DNA from 2 places in the Janthinobacterium sp. NKUCC08_JDC genome. Region 1 is predicted to be linked to the other one. Evidence: predicted binding sites of a transcription regulator. Region 1 holds the regulator's gene; the other holds the start of a gene.
What was found. Region 1 encodes NrdR, which represses ribonucleotide reductase genes. Its sites were predicted from a motif close to CACNANATNTNGTG; they were not measured.
Positions count from the first base shown of each region.

Region 2: a site for NrdR is predicted at 4,195-4,208, ahead of KO538_RS07500 (ribonucleoside-diphosphate reductase subunit alpha). Genes of this name have one in related genera too.

Region 1 covers NZ_JAHKQW010000019.1:65,091-72,325, reverse strand. Annotated here, with positions in the region: gene KO538_RS27340 (pilus assembly protein) at 1-1,914, opposite strand, end outside; gene KO538_RS27335 (PilX N-terminal domain-containing pilus assembly protein) at 1,911-2,495, opposite strand; gene KO538_RS27330 (PilW family protein) at 2,580-3,548, opposite strand; gene pilV (type IV pilus modification protein PilV) at 3,545-4,114, opposite strand; gene nrdR (transcriptional regulator NrdR) at 4,330-4,791, opposite strand; gene glyA (serine hydroxymethyltransferase) at 4,935-6,182, opposite strand; ZMP/ZTP riboswitch at 6,294-6,418, opposite strand; gene ybgC (tol-pal system-associated acyl-CoA thioesterase) at 6,702-7,103, shown strand; gene tolQ (protein TolQ) at 7,151-7,235, shown strand, end outside.
Region 2 covers NZ_JAHKQW010000002.1:321,746-328,980, reverse strand. Annotated here, with positions in the region: gene KO538_RS07535 (ABC transporter substrate-binding protein) at 1-292, shown strand, start outside; gene KO538_RS07530 (hypothetical protein) at 361-900, opposite strand; gene KO538_RS07525 (hypothetical protein) at 899-1,198, shown strand; gene KO538_RS07520 (inner membrane protein YpjD) at 1,233-2,036, shown strand; gene KO538_RS07515 (PP0621 family protein) at 2,033-2,293, shown strand; gene KO538_RS07510 (sigma-54-dependent Fis family transcriptional regulator) at 2,413-3,492, shown strand; gene ampD (1,6-anhydro-N-acetylmuramyl-L-alanine amidase AmpD) at 3,470-4,081, shown strand; gene KO538_RS07500 (ribonucleoside-diphosphate reductase subunit alpha) at 4,474-7,235, shown strand, end outside.

The DNA of each region.
Region 1 (7,235 bases):
CAGCTGCGTCTGGAACCAGTATGCCTCTTCCGTCCCGCTGGCCAGCGCCATCAGGGTTGGCCCGGCAAGCGTCGCTGGCAAGGTTGCCTTGTCGGCGGACGCAAAGGCTGCGCGCAGTCCCGCGATCAGGGTGGCCGGATCGCTGCCGGGCAAATAATGGGCGGGCCAGCGGCCGTCCAGGCTCCACTCGTCCAGCGCGTTGCCCGTCGCGCTCTTGAACGGGTTGGCGTCGCCGTTCGCATCGAGAAAGCCGCCATATTTGGCTGCCAGCAGCAAGGGCGTAGAAAGGGGCATGGCGGTCGGGTCGCCCTGGCGCAAGTCGCCCGCGTAGTGCTCGACCTTGGCAACGCCGTCGTTCTTGCCACCGGGACGCAAAGCCTGCACATGCGACCAGTAAGCCAAGCCAGCCGAATGGTAGCTGGCGCCGCCCGCCCCGTCGTCCAGCAATTCCAGTGCCGCCAGGTCGGGCCGCGGCGCGGGATTGCCCTGCGCGCCGCCGCTTTCCAAGCTGCCCATCGCATGCGTCCAGGCCATCGCATCGAACGGCGGCGGCGCAAAGCCATCGGCAGCGCGTGCGCGGTCGCCATTCGATGCGGGAGCCACAGGGACATTTCCGGGCACGTAACGGTCACCAGCCATGCCAGCATCGCCGAGGCTGACGACGATGTGGCGCTGGCAACTGGCCGTTTGCGGGTCGCTCCATGGCGTCACGACCGGCAAGCCATCGTCGATGGCAGGCGGGGCCGTGGCGGGCGGCACCACAGGGCTCGCCTGCCGTCCCTGCAGGTAGCGCAGCGATTCGTACAGCAATTCAGCCAGCGGCGCCGCCTTCGCGTACACACCGGGATGCCCGGCATTGCCGCGGCCCAAGCCATTGATGTAAGCGGTCACCCCGCCGCCAGGGCCCGCAGCTTGAGACGTAGATTGAGTCGCATACACGCCGTTGGCGGGATTCCACTCGGCGTCGGCATTGTCTTGCGGCATAAAATCGGGCGCCGCCCAGCGCTGCCTGCCCACGTGGGCCAGTGGCGCGCGCAGCACGCCGCCATACACGGGGCCGGCGCTGGCGGGCTGGCCGTTCAAGTGGCCGAACACGCCTACGCGCACCCTGCCGCCATGGCGCTGCACGGCGCCCACCGGCTTGTAGTTCTTGCCATATGCGAGGCACAAGTCGTCGCGCAACGGCCCCTCTTCCGTGTCGCAAACGCGCACGCGCGCGAGGAACACGCCGTGCGAGGCCGTAGCGCCGGGCGCGTCGCAACTGCTGCCCGAGGGCAAGCTGGCGTCGCCGAACAGCAAGCGGTTGCGGCAGGAAACGATGGCCAGTTGCGCCAGCGCAAACGGCGTCGCGGCCGCCACGCCGGTCTGCAGGAGCTTGCGCGGGAAAAAGACAGGGTGGGCAAAGAAGTCGATGGGATTGTCGGCATCGGGCAAATAAGCGCGCTGCAGCACCGTCTTGCGCACTTCGTCGATGACGCGGTCGCCGCCCGTCAGCGCATAGCGGACGATGTCGAGCATGCTCGTGCTGGCCCAGTTGAGAAAATTGCCGCTGAAACTGTCACCGCCGCATCCGTGCAGCGCATCGGCCGGTTTCAGCACGGAGAAGTAAGCGGTCGCTACGCGCAAGTCGGGCAGCATGACGCCGTCCTTGCTGCGGTACGGATAGCTGTAGCACATGCGCGCATGGAAGTACCCTGCGTACTCGCGCTGCGGCGCATAGTCGCCGCCATGCGCGGCAGCGGCGGCCGCATGCGTGAGGGACAGGTTGATCAGCAGATTCGGCGGCACCCTGGCGCCGTACAAACCCGTGTCGGCCCTCGCCAGCATCACGGGAGGAGCGGCAGCGACGGCGGCGCCGCAAGTCAGGAAAACCAGGCCGACCAGCAGCAGCCAGGCGTGCCAAGGCGCCCTCATGGCCCCGCTCCCACCGCCTGTTTGCGGTAATAACTTTGCAGCACGACTTTCGTGCTTTCCTGCGCCCCAAAACCGATAGCCGTGATGCGGTACACATAGCTTTCCACGGCCATACCGCCGGCCGCTGCCGTGGCCTGCGCGCCGGGTGGGTGAAACGGCAGCAGTTCGATCAGGTAGCGGGGCCGGCGCGACGGCAGGAAACCCTGCCCCGTCTGCATGACGGCGCCCGTAAACTGGCCGTATGGCACCGCGCGGCTGCCAGCATCAGCGCCATCGAGGTCCGTGCTCAGCCACAGCGCCGGTGCGTCCGGGGCGGCGGGCAGGCACAGGCCCAGTGTGCCCCCTTCCCCGCAACCGTCCGCAAACCCTGCCGCGCTGCCTGGCGCGAAGAGGCTGCTGCGTCCCGGCGCGCCGGGCAAGCCTTCGATATCGTTCTGCGCATCCACCAATGCCTCCTCCGCCGCCTGAAACGCGATCTGCCGGTCGCGCTCGCCGCGTGCCGCCTTCTCACCCTGCAAGGCCATCTGCGCCGCCGATATGCCCAGCAGCAAGATGATCACCAGCAGGCACAGCACATACACGAGGGTCGCGCCACCGTGGCGTACGCAAGATGGGCACCAAGGTTCGCACCGGCGGATGCCCCTGCCTGCCACCGCGCCGCCCGCCTAGGCCGGCCCGTTGCGCAGCATGATGCTCGTCTGCACCAGTTGCCGCAGCCGCGAGCGCGTCGCGGCGGGCAAGGATGTGCGCGCAATGCGCACGCCCGTGTCGCCGGCCGCGTGCGCCTCGGCATACACCTTGCCGAACAGGTCGAACTGCGCCGGCCCCAGTTCCGCCATCTTGTCCGCCTGGCCCGCCTCGCCATGCAGCAACAGCGCCACGCGCACGCTGGCCACGCGCTTCCAGTGCGTGCGCCGGTACAGATCGCGCTGGCGCGCGGCCGCATCCGCGCCCTCCAGTACCAATGCCGCATCGTAGGCGTCGAGCGCGCTGGCGTTGACATAGCGGTTCGCCACGCCGTCGGGCGGCGTATCCGTGTCGAGGCCATACAGCACCTGGAAACCGTCGACGCCACGGATGATGGCGTCCGCGCCCCAGCCGTTCGCGCCACGGTATTTACAACGCAGTTCGCCCTCGCCATCGGCGCCCTGCGCTACATAGAAAATGCTCCAGCCCCGCTGCGCCTGCGTTTGCGCGGCGCCCACGCCGAAACCCGCGCAATTGAGCACGGAACCGTCGCCGCCCTCTTCCTTGCCGGTGCCGTAATAGCGCAGGGCCAGCACGTCGCTGCCATGCAGGGCGCCGGGCAGCGCGCCGCTGATGCCCTCGCTGTTCTTGCCCAGGCTGCGCGCGTCGAGCCCGGCCACATTGGCACTGTCGTAATCGGCATGGGCGACGGGCGCGGCGTTGCTGTCCCAGTTTACGTACGCCGTCTGACGCACGGCGCGGGCGATGGTGTCGAGTGCATAGCGGCCGTTATCGTCCAAGCGCGCGCTGGCGGACTGGTCGCCATAGCTGCCGCTGGCGGCCAGCAGCACGCTACTGGCCGCCAGCATCAGCAGCGCGCCCAGCGACAGGGCCACCAGCAATTCGACGAGGCTCATGCCGCGATGCCGATACAGGACCTCGTTCATGCGCCGCCTCCGCTCAGCTGGAATGCCAGCCTGGGCAACGACTCGCCTGCCGCATTCACGGCAGGCGAGCCATCGGGCAGGCGGCCGCGCCAGCCCAGCTTGATAACGATGGGCGCGCCCTTGCCGCCGCTGCACGCCCACTGCAAGCCTTGGGCGGCGGCATCCCACGCGGAAGTGTCGCGGCAAATATGCAGGCGCGCGCCGGGCAAGGCCGCATGCAGCCGCTGCTTCCATTCGGCGATATCGAATTGCGCCAGTTCGGCCGCGCTGCAGGCGGTGGCGCCGAAGCAGTCGGGCGCACCGCCGCCAGCTTCAGCATCGTCCGCCGCCGCGTAGGCCACGTTCAGATAGGGATTGCCCGTGTCGGGGCCATTCATGAGTACGCTGTTCGCCCGCATGCGTTCGGCCATGCCGGCGGCCAGTTGCACGCCCGCCGACAATAGCGCCGACTCATGGCGCGCGCGCAGGGAATTCAGTTGCAGGATGCTGGCGCCCAGCAGGCCCAGCGCCAACAGCAGCAGCGACACGAGCACCTCGACGAGGCTGCTGCCACCGGCAGGAAACATAGTGCGACCGCCATTGCGCATGCGCTACTCCCTTTCGCAGAAAGAGTCGCAGGAACAGGCGGCCCAGCTACAAGATAGGCGCGCGTAAAAAGCCGGGTCTGCGCTAGCGCAAACAGCACGGCGATAAGGTGAGAAGAACAGCGTGGGTGTTGATCAGGCCGCTTGCCAGGCGAACCTGGGCGTGGTGAGCAAGAAGGCGAGCAAGAAGCCGAAGGTCAGGGCTTGCGCGCCTGCCCCACTTCGGCAATCGCATCCTGGAACTCGGCCAGGTCTTCGAAGTTCTTGTAGACGGAGGCGAAGCGGATGTAGGCGATCTTGTCCAGGCGCTTGAGTTCTTGCATGACGAGTTCGCCGATATAGCCGGAATCGACTTCGCGCAAGCCGCTGGTCAGCAGTTTTTCCTGGATGGACGCGATGGCCGTATCCACGGAGGCGGCCGCAACGGGACGCTTGCGCAAGGCCAGCATCAAACTGCCGCGCAACTTATCCGCAGCGAACTCCGTCCGGCTGCCATTCTTTTTGACGACGGCCGGCATGATAAGTTCAATGCGCTCGTACGTGGTAAAACGCTTGTCACATTTGCCGCAGCGGCGGCGGCGCCGAATGGCATCCCCTTCCTCCGATACGCGCGTATCGAGAACCTGGGTGTCGCCGTGCTGGCAAAATGGACATTTCATGGGCTGGTTACAACTTTATAGTAATAATTACGGGAAATCGCCGTCCTTGTGCAAAGGGCGCCCGAATCACTCCGGGCGCCCTTGGGCACGAAGGAATGTGTCATACAGAATCTTACTCCGTATGACACATTCTGGACAAATTATTATGCGGCGTACACAGGGTGCGCGTCGGCCAGGACTTTCACGGCCGCTTTCACGCGCTCGATGGTGGCGGCGTCATGCGGATTGTCCAGCACGTCGGCGATCAGGTTGCCCACTTCTTCCGCTTGCGCTTCCTTGAAACCGCGCGTCGTCATCGCCGGGCTGCCCAGGCGGATGCCCGAAGTGACGAATGGTTTTTGCGGGTCGTTCGGGATACCGTTCTTGTTGCAGGTGATGTGCGCGGAACCGAGGATGGCTTCGGCTTCCTTGCCCGTCAGGTTCTTGGCGCGCAGGTCGACCAGCATGACGTGCGATTCGGTACCGCCGGAAACAATGCGCAGGCCGCGCTTGATCAGGGTTTTCGCCAGCACGTCGGCGTTCTTGATCACTTGCTTCTGGTATTCGACGAATTCAGGGCTCAGCGCTTCCTTGAAGGCGACGGCCTTACCGGCGATCACGTGCATCAGCGGGCCGCCCTGGATACCAGGGAAGATGGCCGAGTTGATGGCTTTTTCGTGTTCGGCCTTCATCAGGATGATGCCGCCGCGCGGGCCGCGCAACGATTTGTGCGTGGTCGAGGTGACGAAGTCGGCGAACGGCACCGGGTTCGGGTACAGGCCGGCAGCGATCAGGCCCGCGTAGTGGGCCATGTCGACCATGAAGTAGGCGCCAACTTCCTTGGCGATCTTGCTGAAGCGTTCGAAGTCGATCTTTTTCGAGAACGCGGACGCGCCGGCGATGATCAATTTCGGCTTGCGTTCGCGGGCCAGGCGCTCCATTGCCTCGTAGTCGATGTCTTCTTCCGCCGTCAAACCGTAGGAGACGACGTCAAACCATTTGCCGGACATGTTCAGCGGCATGCCGTGGGTCAGGTGGCCGCCTTCGGCCAGCGACATACCCATGATCAGGTCGCCTGGTTTCAACATGGCGAAGAACACGCCCTGGTTCGCTTGCGAGCCGGAGTTCGGCTGCACATTCGCGCATTCGGCGCCGAACAGCTGCTTGACACGGTCGATGGCCAGTTGCTCGGCCACGTCGACGTATTCGCAGCCGCCGTAGTAGCGCTTGCCTGGATAGCCTTCGGCGTACTTGTTCGTCAGCTGCGAGCCTTGCGCTTCCATTACGGCTGGCGATGTGTAGTTCTCCGACGCGATCAGTTCGATATGATCGTGCTGGCGCGTGTTCTCTTTTTGAATGACGGCGAACAATTCAGGATCGACGTTGGCGAGGGTGTGATCTTTTGCAAACATGTAAAAACTCCAAGTATGAGGGTGCTTGTACTGGCAGATTGGATCGAATGAGGGGAGCCGGCGTTAAGTGAATAACAACATTGGACAGGCAGCCTCTTCGTGCTTTTCCATAGTGGCTACCCAGGCGAACGGCTGATGAAAAATCTCACGTTTCCCGGTGGGTGCCCACCTTTCGCCGGATTGCCGATCGCCACTCATGGAGATCGCCCGACTTTTCGCCAGTCACGTGAGACGTAATGGAATGCAAATTGTAAGTTAAGTGCCCAAATTGAGCAAGGAATGCAAGCGTGCGGCTATAATCGCCGCCCGGGCAGCACCGGCCCATCGTCTTAAGCTGGATGTAAACTTTACTCAGGCATGTAAGCGTATGTTACGGGGCTTGCCATTGCAGCCCTCCGTTTTACAATGCTGCGGTGCAACTTATATGCAGCTTTTGCATGGCTTTCCAGCAAGCGCCCACAGTCACAAGAAGAAAAATCGCGTAAAATGTTGCTCAATCTCACTACTGGCGCAATAAACATGCCTTCAGTCTTTACCTGGAACGTACGTGTCTACTATGAAGACACCGACGCCGGCGGCATCGTCTATTACGCTAACTACCTGAAATTCTTCGAGCGAGCGCGCACCGAATGGCTGCGCGCCATCGGCGTGGGCCAGCAGGAATTGCTGGAACAACACGACGCAATGTTCGTTGTCAAAAGCGTCAACGCCGACTATCATGCGCCAGCCAGGCTCGATGACACGGTAAGATTAACCTTAAACATAGAAAAAATGGGGCGCGCCTCCATCGTTTTCCTGCAACAAGCCTGGTGCGGCGACCGCCTGCTCAACACGGCCCGCGTCAAGATCGGCTGCGTCGATTCGGCACTGCGTCCGCGCGCCGTGCCTGATGCAGTCGCGGCCCGCATGCGCGCCGCCTGAGCCCTACCCGCCACCTCCGGACAATTCACCCAACAGACTGCCAGCCAATGAACGTTACACAAGATCTTTCTTTCCTCGCGCTCATCTCCAATGCCCATTTGATCGTGCAACTGATCATGGCCCTGCTGCTGC
Region 2 (7,235 bases), on a different contig from region 1:
AAAATTCATGCGCTGTTTCGTCGAAGCGACCAAGACCTTTATCGACAACAAGGCGACGGCGGAAAAATATGTGCGCGAAGTCGTGTTCCGCGGCCAGATCACGAAGGATGACTTCGACGACGCAATCAGCAATTCGCCGTATTCGTACGACATCTCGCCCGAGCATATCCAGATCACCACCGATGTGATGGTGAAGACGGGCGTGGGCCGCATGACGAAGCCGCCCGTGGCCAAGGACTGGGTCAAGACGGACTTGCTGGAGCAGGCGAAAAAGAGCCTGAACGTGAAGTAAATCAGGCAGCCATGAAAAAAACCTCCGCACCAGCGATGGCGCGGAGGTTTTTTTATGGAAGGAGGGCCTTAGCGGGCGTTAAAACCCATCCAGCCCTTCTCCGTCTGGCGGAAGCTCAGCGTGTAGATGCGGGTCAGCTCATCGCCTTTCTTCAGCTGGCGGCTGATGATGGCGCCGTAATTGTCTTGCACGAGCTGGTCCGACCATTGCATCAGGTTGTCGAAACGCTCGGCCGTCATCGCCGCCTGGCGCGCCAGCAGCGGCGCGGGAATCGCCTTCTTTTCCTGCTGCTGCACCCAGAAGTCGCGGAAGACCTTGTTCTCTCCGCCCATGCCGCGCGCCATCAGGCCCAGGCCCATGGTCATGCCCACGGAGCCGTCCGTCTTTGCCTGCGTTTCGAGCTTGTCGGCCACGTCGGCCAGCAATTCCAGGTAGCCCACCTTGGCGCGCAGCACGGCCGAGCCCTTGATTTCGTACTGTTCGTTCTCTTTCCAGCCGTTCAGCTTTTCCAGCTTTGCAATGTCGAAGTACTCCTTGTACAGGTCATAGCTTTGGATGGACGTGCGGAAATACTCCTCGTATGTGGATTGGGAAGGCGCATCTTTCATGCAACCGCTTAATACGGTGCAGGCGGCCAGCAGGAGACAGGTCCAGGAAATTTTTTTGAAAGAAAACATGGCGGTGGTGGGCGAGTGGCGAAAAGTGAAAGATTGTTGCTCTATGGACATAATTATAGGGCTGGCTCATCCAGATGGCAACGTGGCCGTGACGCGGCGGCAGTGCGCCGCAGGAAAGATTGCCAAAATCTTGAGGGTGCGCCACCCCGCCGCGCCCGAGGCGCGATATCATGGCAGGCTTGCGGTGTCGGCTGGCGGCGAATTGCCTGCAGCCCATACTGTCGCTTGAATCGCGCTTGCCGGCTATGGTGTAAACTTAAACTATGCAGATCTATTTCTTTTTCATCGCCGCCCTGTTATATGCGGCGTGCGCGGTGCTTCCCTCGTCCCGTGCCCGGCTCATCGCCGGCCTGACCGGCGTCGCCTGGCTGGCGCACGCCGCCACCCTGTGGTTCGACCTGATGGCGCCGGGCACCTTGCGCTTCGGTTTTTCCGCCATGCTGTCGGCCGCGCTGTGGGTCTCGGTGGGCGCCTACTGGATAGAGAACCGCAATTTCAGCCTGGACGGACTGCGCCGCATGGTCATGCCCAGCGCCGTTCTCGCCATTGGCCTGGCTTGGGCCTTTCCCGGCAGCCAGGTCAGCATGGAAGGCAAGTCGGCCATTTTCGGCTGGCATATTGCCGTGGCCGTGCTCGCCTACAGCACCCTGACGATTGCCGCCTTTCACGCCGTGCTGATGGCGCTGCAGGAATCGCGTCTGCATACGCGCAGCGAAAGCCGCGGCTTCATCGGCACGGCGCTGGACCAGCTGCCAGCCCTGCTGACGATGGAAAAGCTGCTGTTCCGCATGATCGGCCTGGGTTTTATTTTGCTCAGCCTGACCGTGCTGTCGGGCATCGTGTTTTCTGAGCAACTGTTTGGCAAGGCGCTCAACTGGGATCACAAATCCGTGTTTACCATGCTGTCGTGGCTGCTGTTTGCCTCGCTGCTGGCAGGCCGGCGCTTTCGCGGCTGGCGCGGCAAGACGGCCCTGAGCTTTACCCTGGCCGGTTTCGCCACCTTGCTGCTGGCCTATGTCGGCAGCCGTTTTGTACTGGAAGTGGTTTTACACCGAGGATTCGCATGACACGTGTTTTATTCTGGCTGGCGCTGGTGTTCCTGGTGCTGTTTGCGATCCGCAGCAAGATCCGTGGCATGCAGCAGCGCGCCCGCGCGCAGCAACAACAGCAGCCGAACCCGTTTGCGCCGCCCGGCCGGCCGCAGGAATTGCCTGATGCCGAGCTGATGCTGTGCTGCGCCCACTGCGGCGTGTACTACCCGGCCTCCGAAAACGTGCAGGCCAAGGGCCACGATTACTGCAGCCACGCGCACGCCACCTTGTAAGGGCAAGCCCGCAGGTGCGCTCGCGTTGCTCATCCGTATCGTAACGTCCTCCGGCCTCCGTCCGGCGTAGCATCTGCATGAGGCGGTTCGTCGCCGCCATTGCGGAAAGGCGCGCTTCCATGTCCCGTCCCAATCCTGGTCCGGATACCGTGACCGCCACCGGCATGCCGCCGGCGCCGCAACTGAGCGGCAACTCGCTGCCCATGCAGGCGCTGCGCGCGCAGATCGGCCGCATCGCCCGCTGTGGCGCGCCGGTGGCCATCCGCGGCGAATCGGGCACGGGCAAGGAACTGGCGGCGCGCGCCATCCATGCCCAGGGCGCGCGCGCCAGCTTCCCGTTTATCGCCGTCAACTGCGGCGCCATTCCCGAAGCGCTGATGGAAGCGGAATTCTTCGGCTGCCGCCCGGGCGCTTATACGGGCGCGCGGCACGAACGCCAGGGTTTGTTCCAGGCGGCCCATGGCGGCAGCCTGTTGCTCGATGAAGTCGACGACCTGCCGCTGGCCATGCAGGTAAAGCTGTTGCGCGTGCTGCAGGAGCGCCGCGTGCGCAAGCTGGGCGGCAGTAATGACGAAGCCGTCGACGTGCGCATCCTGTGCGCGAGCCAGCATGGCCTGGCGCGCGGCGTGGCCGCCGGCACGTTCCGCCAGGACCTGTTTTACCGGCTCAACGTGATCGAGCTGGCGTTGCCTCCGCTGCGCGAGCGGCGCGGCGATCTGCAGGTATTATGTGAGGTGATCCTCGCGCGCCTGTCGCCACGCCGGACCGTGAGCCTGGCGCCGCCGGTGCTTGCGGCCCTGGGTGCGTATGCGTTTCCCGGCAATGTGCGCGAACTGGAAAACGTGCTGGAGCGGGCGCTGGCGTTTGCCGACGGCGGCGTGATCGCGCTCGACGGGCTGGCCTTGCCATCCACGGCGGGTACTATGCCTTTGCGGGCGGCGCCGGCATTGCCGGCCTTGCCGGAACGGCAACTGTGCCTGCCCGGCATGGCGGCGCATGGCGTGGCCCCCGTCCTGCCGCTCGACGTGTATTTGCGCCAGGCCGAGCGCGACATGATCATGCTGGCGCTGGTGCAGGCGCGCTACCACCGCGCACGGGCGGCGGGCCAGCTGGGCTTGAGCGTGCGCCAGTTGCGTTACCGCATGCAGAAATTGACGATACAGGAAGCTTTACTTGATGAGCGTATGGACGATAGATGAAGACGGCTGGTGCGACGGCGCGCTGCGCTATGACTCGCCGCACCACGATGCGCGCCCGGACGGTGCACAAGTCGACTTGCTGGTGATCCATAACATCAGCTTGCCGGGCGGCCACTTTGGCGGGCCGCATGTGTCGGACTTGTTTACGGGCCGGGTAGATTATAATGCCGATCCTTCTTTCGCCGACCTGCGTGGCTTGCAGGTGTCGGCACACTTTTTTGTGCGGCGCGATGGTGCGTTGTTGCAATATGTTTCTACTGATCAACGTGCCTGGCATGCGGGCGCGTCCATGTTCGAAGGACGCCCGCAGTGCAATGGCTATTCCATCGGTATCGAAATGGAAGGCGCGGACGATGTGCCCTTCCAGCGGCGGCAATACCATGTGCTGGCGGCGCTGACGGCGGCGCTGGTGGCGCGCTACGGGCTGTCGCAGGTGCGCGGCCACGAGCATATCGCGCCGGGGAGGAAGACGGATCCGGGGCCGTTTTTTGACTGGCATTTTTATCAAAAATGCTGGCTGGAAACCTTGCAAGGGCAGCCTGCGTTAGCGCTTACTTCGCGGGGATTGGGCTTTCCATCCACACCCTGAAAAGTCAACCGAAATCGTATATGAAAATACAAAAAATTACGCCGGCGGATGCCGGAAAACTATTGCATCACCCTCCGATGGGTACTACAATTAGTGCAGAAGTTGGATGTAAAGACTATATCTAGTGCCATCACAGACGTTTTCAGAATTATTGTCAAAGCTACCCGGATTGCTGATAAAGCACTGGAACTGGCGGTTTATCACCCTTGATCGTGTTTCGCGCCAGCCGGGCAGTACGGTGTGGCGATATGGCTTCTGACTCTGTTTTATGCATTAAGAATTTACTATTTAGCAACAAATACCTGAAGAAACCCTGACCATCGGGCGTTCTATTCAACAACACACGCGGCAGCAAAACTGCAGGCTGACTTTAGCTGACAACGGGAGCTTCAATGCAATCACCACAAGATATTTCCATCCATCCAACGCCAGTATCGCCAGCGCCAGGCGCGGCCAACAGCGTGGCGAGCACGGGCGCGGCATTGGGCGACTATCGCATCATCCGCCGCAACGGCGCAGTGGTGGCATTTGAGCCTTCGAAGATCGCGATCGCCATGACCAAGGCGTTTTTGGCCGTTAACGGCGGCCAGGGCGCAGCCTCGGCACGCATCCGCGAACTGGTGGAACAGCTGACCGACGGCGTCGTCGCCGCGCTGGTGCGCCGCCATCCGGGCGGCGGCACCTTCCATATCGAAGACGTGCAAGACCAGGTGGAACTGTCGCTGATGCGTTCGGGCGAGCACGACGTGGCGCGTGCCTACGTGCTGTACCGCGCCAAGCACATGGAAGAGCGCCGCCTGCAGAAGGAAGCGCAAGGCGCGTCCGCGCAAGTGACCGCGCCCCAGCTGAACGTCACCGACAACGGCGTGCGCCGCCTGCTGGACATGCAGGAAGTGCGCGACCTGATCAACGCCGCCTGCGCCGGCCTGGAAAAGCACGTCGATGCCGACGCCATCCTGGCTGAAACCGTGAAAAACCTGTACGACGGCGTGCCTGTCGAAGAGCTGCACAAGTCGGCCATCCTGGCGGCGCGCGCGCTGATGGAAAAAGATCCGGCCTACAGCCAGGTCACGGCCCGCATCCTGCTGCACACGGTGCGCAAGGAAGTGTTCGGCAAGGAAGTGCCGCAAGCGGCCGCTGCCGCCGAATACCTGACGTATTTCCCGCAATACATTGCCAAGGGTATCGCCGCTGAGCTGCTGAACCCGGTACTCGCCAGTTTCGACCTGGAGCGCCTGGCCAAAGCCATCGTCGCCGACCGCGACTTGCAGTTCGGTTACATCGGCCTGCAAACCCTGTACGACCGCTACTTCCTGCACATCCAGGACGTGCGCATCGAAATGCCGCAGGCGTTCTACATGCGCGTGGCCATGGGCCTTGCGCTGAACGAAGCGGACCGCGAAGCACGCGCCATCGAGTTCTACAGCCTGCTGTCCTCGTTCGACTTCATGAGCTCGACGCCGACCCTGTTCAATTCGGGCACCCTGCGCTCGCAGCTGTCGTCGTGCTACCTGAGCACCGTCTCCGATGACCTCGAAGGCATCTACGACGCCATCAAGGATAATGCGCTGCTGGCCAAGTTCGCCGGCGGCCTGGGCAACGACTGGACGCCAGTGCGCGCCCTGGGCGCCCACATCAAGGGCACCAACGGCAAGTCGCAAGGCGTGGTACCGTTCCTGAAAGTGGTCAACGACACGGCCGTGGCAGTCAACCAGGGCGGCAAACGCAAGGGCGCTGTCTGCGCCTACCTGGAAACCTGGCACATGGACATCGAGGAATTCCTCGACCTGCGCAAGAACACGGGCGACGACCGCCGCCGCACGCACGACATGAACACGGCGAACTGGATTCCCGACATGTTCATGAAGCGCGTCATGGAAAAAGGCGACTGGACCCTGTTCTCGCCATCGGACACGCCAGACCTGCACGACAAGGTCGGCAAGGCTTTTGAACAGGCTTACCTGGGCTATGAAGCCAAGGCCGCCGCCGGCGAAATCCGCGTCTTCAAAAAGATCGCCGCGCTGGACCTGTGGCGCAAGATGCTGTCGATGCTGTTTGAAACGGGCCACCCATGGATCACGTTCAAGGATCCTTGCAACATCCGCAGCCCGCAGTCGCACGTCGGCGTCGTCCACAGCTCGAACTTGTGCACGGAAATCACGCTGAACACGGGCCCTGACGAAATCGCCGTCTGCAACCTCGGTTCCGTCAACATGCCGGCGCACATGAAGGAAGGCAAGCTCGATCACGTCAAGCTGGCCAAGACCATCCGCACCGCCATGCGCATGCTCGACAACGTCATCGACATCAACTACTACGCCGTCGACAAGGCGCGCAATTCGAACATGCGCCACCGTCCGGTCGGCATGGGCGTGATGGGCTTCCAGGACTGCCTGCACATGATGCGCGTGCCGTTCGCCTCGGACGCCGCCGTATCGTTTGCCGACACCTCGATGGAAGCCGTCTGCTACTACGCCTACCTGGCGTCGACGGAACTGGCCGAAGAGCGCGGCCGCTATGAATCGTACGCCGGTTCGCTGTGGGACCGCGGCATCCTGCCGCAGGATTCGGTCAAACTGCTGGCCGAAGAGCGCGGCGGCTACCTGGAAGTCGATTCCTCGTCGGCCATGGACTGGACCCCGGTGCGCGAACGCATCGCCAAGTTCGGCATGCGCAACTCGAATTGCGTGGCGATCGCCCCGACGGCGACAATTTCGAACATCATCGGCGTGTCGGCCTGTATCGAGCCGACGTTCCAGAACCTGTACGTGAAATCGAACCTGTCGGGCGAATTCACCGAGATCAACGGCTACCTGGTGCGCGACCTGAAGGCGCGCGACCTGTGGGATGAAGTCATGATCTCCGACCTGAAGTACTTCGACGGCTCGCTGGTGAAGATCGACCGCATCCCGCAAGACCTGCGCGACATCTACGCCACGGCCTTCGAAGTGTCGCCAAGCTGGCTGGTGGAAGCGGCTTCGCGTCGCCAGAAGTGGATCGACCAGGCCCAGTCGTTGAACATCTATATGGCTGGCGCATCGGGCAAGAAACTGGACGAAACCTACAAGCTGGCATGGCTGCGTGGCCTGAAAACCACCTACTACCTGCGTACCATCGCCGCTACCCACATGGAGAAATCGACCTCCAAGACGGG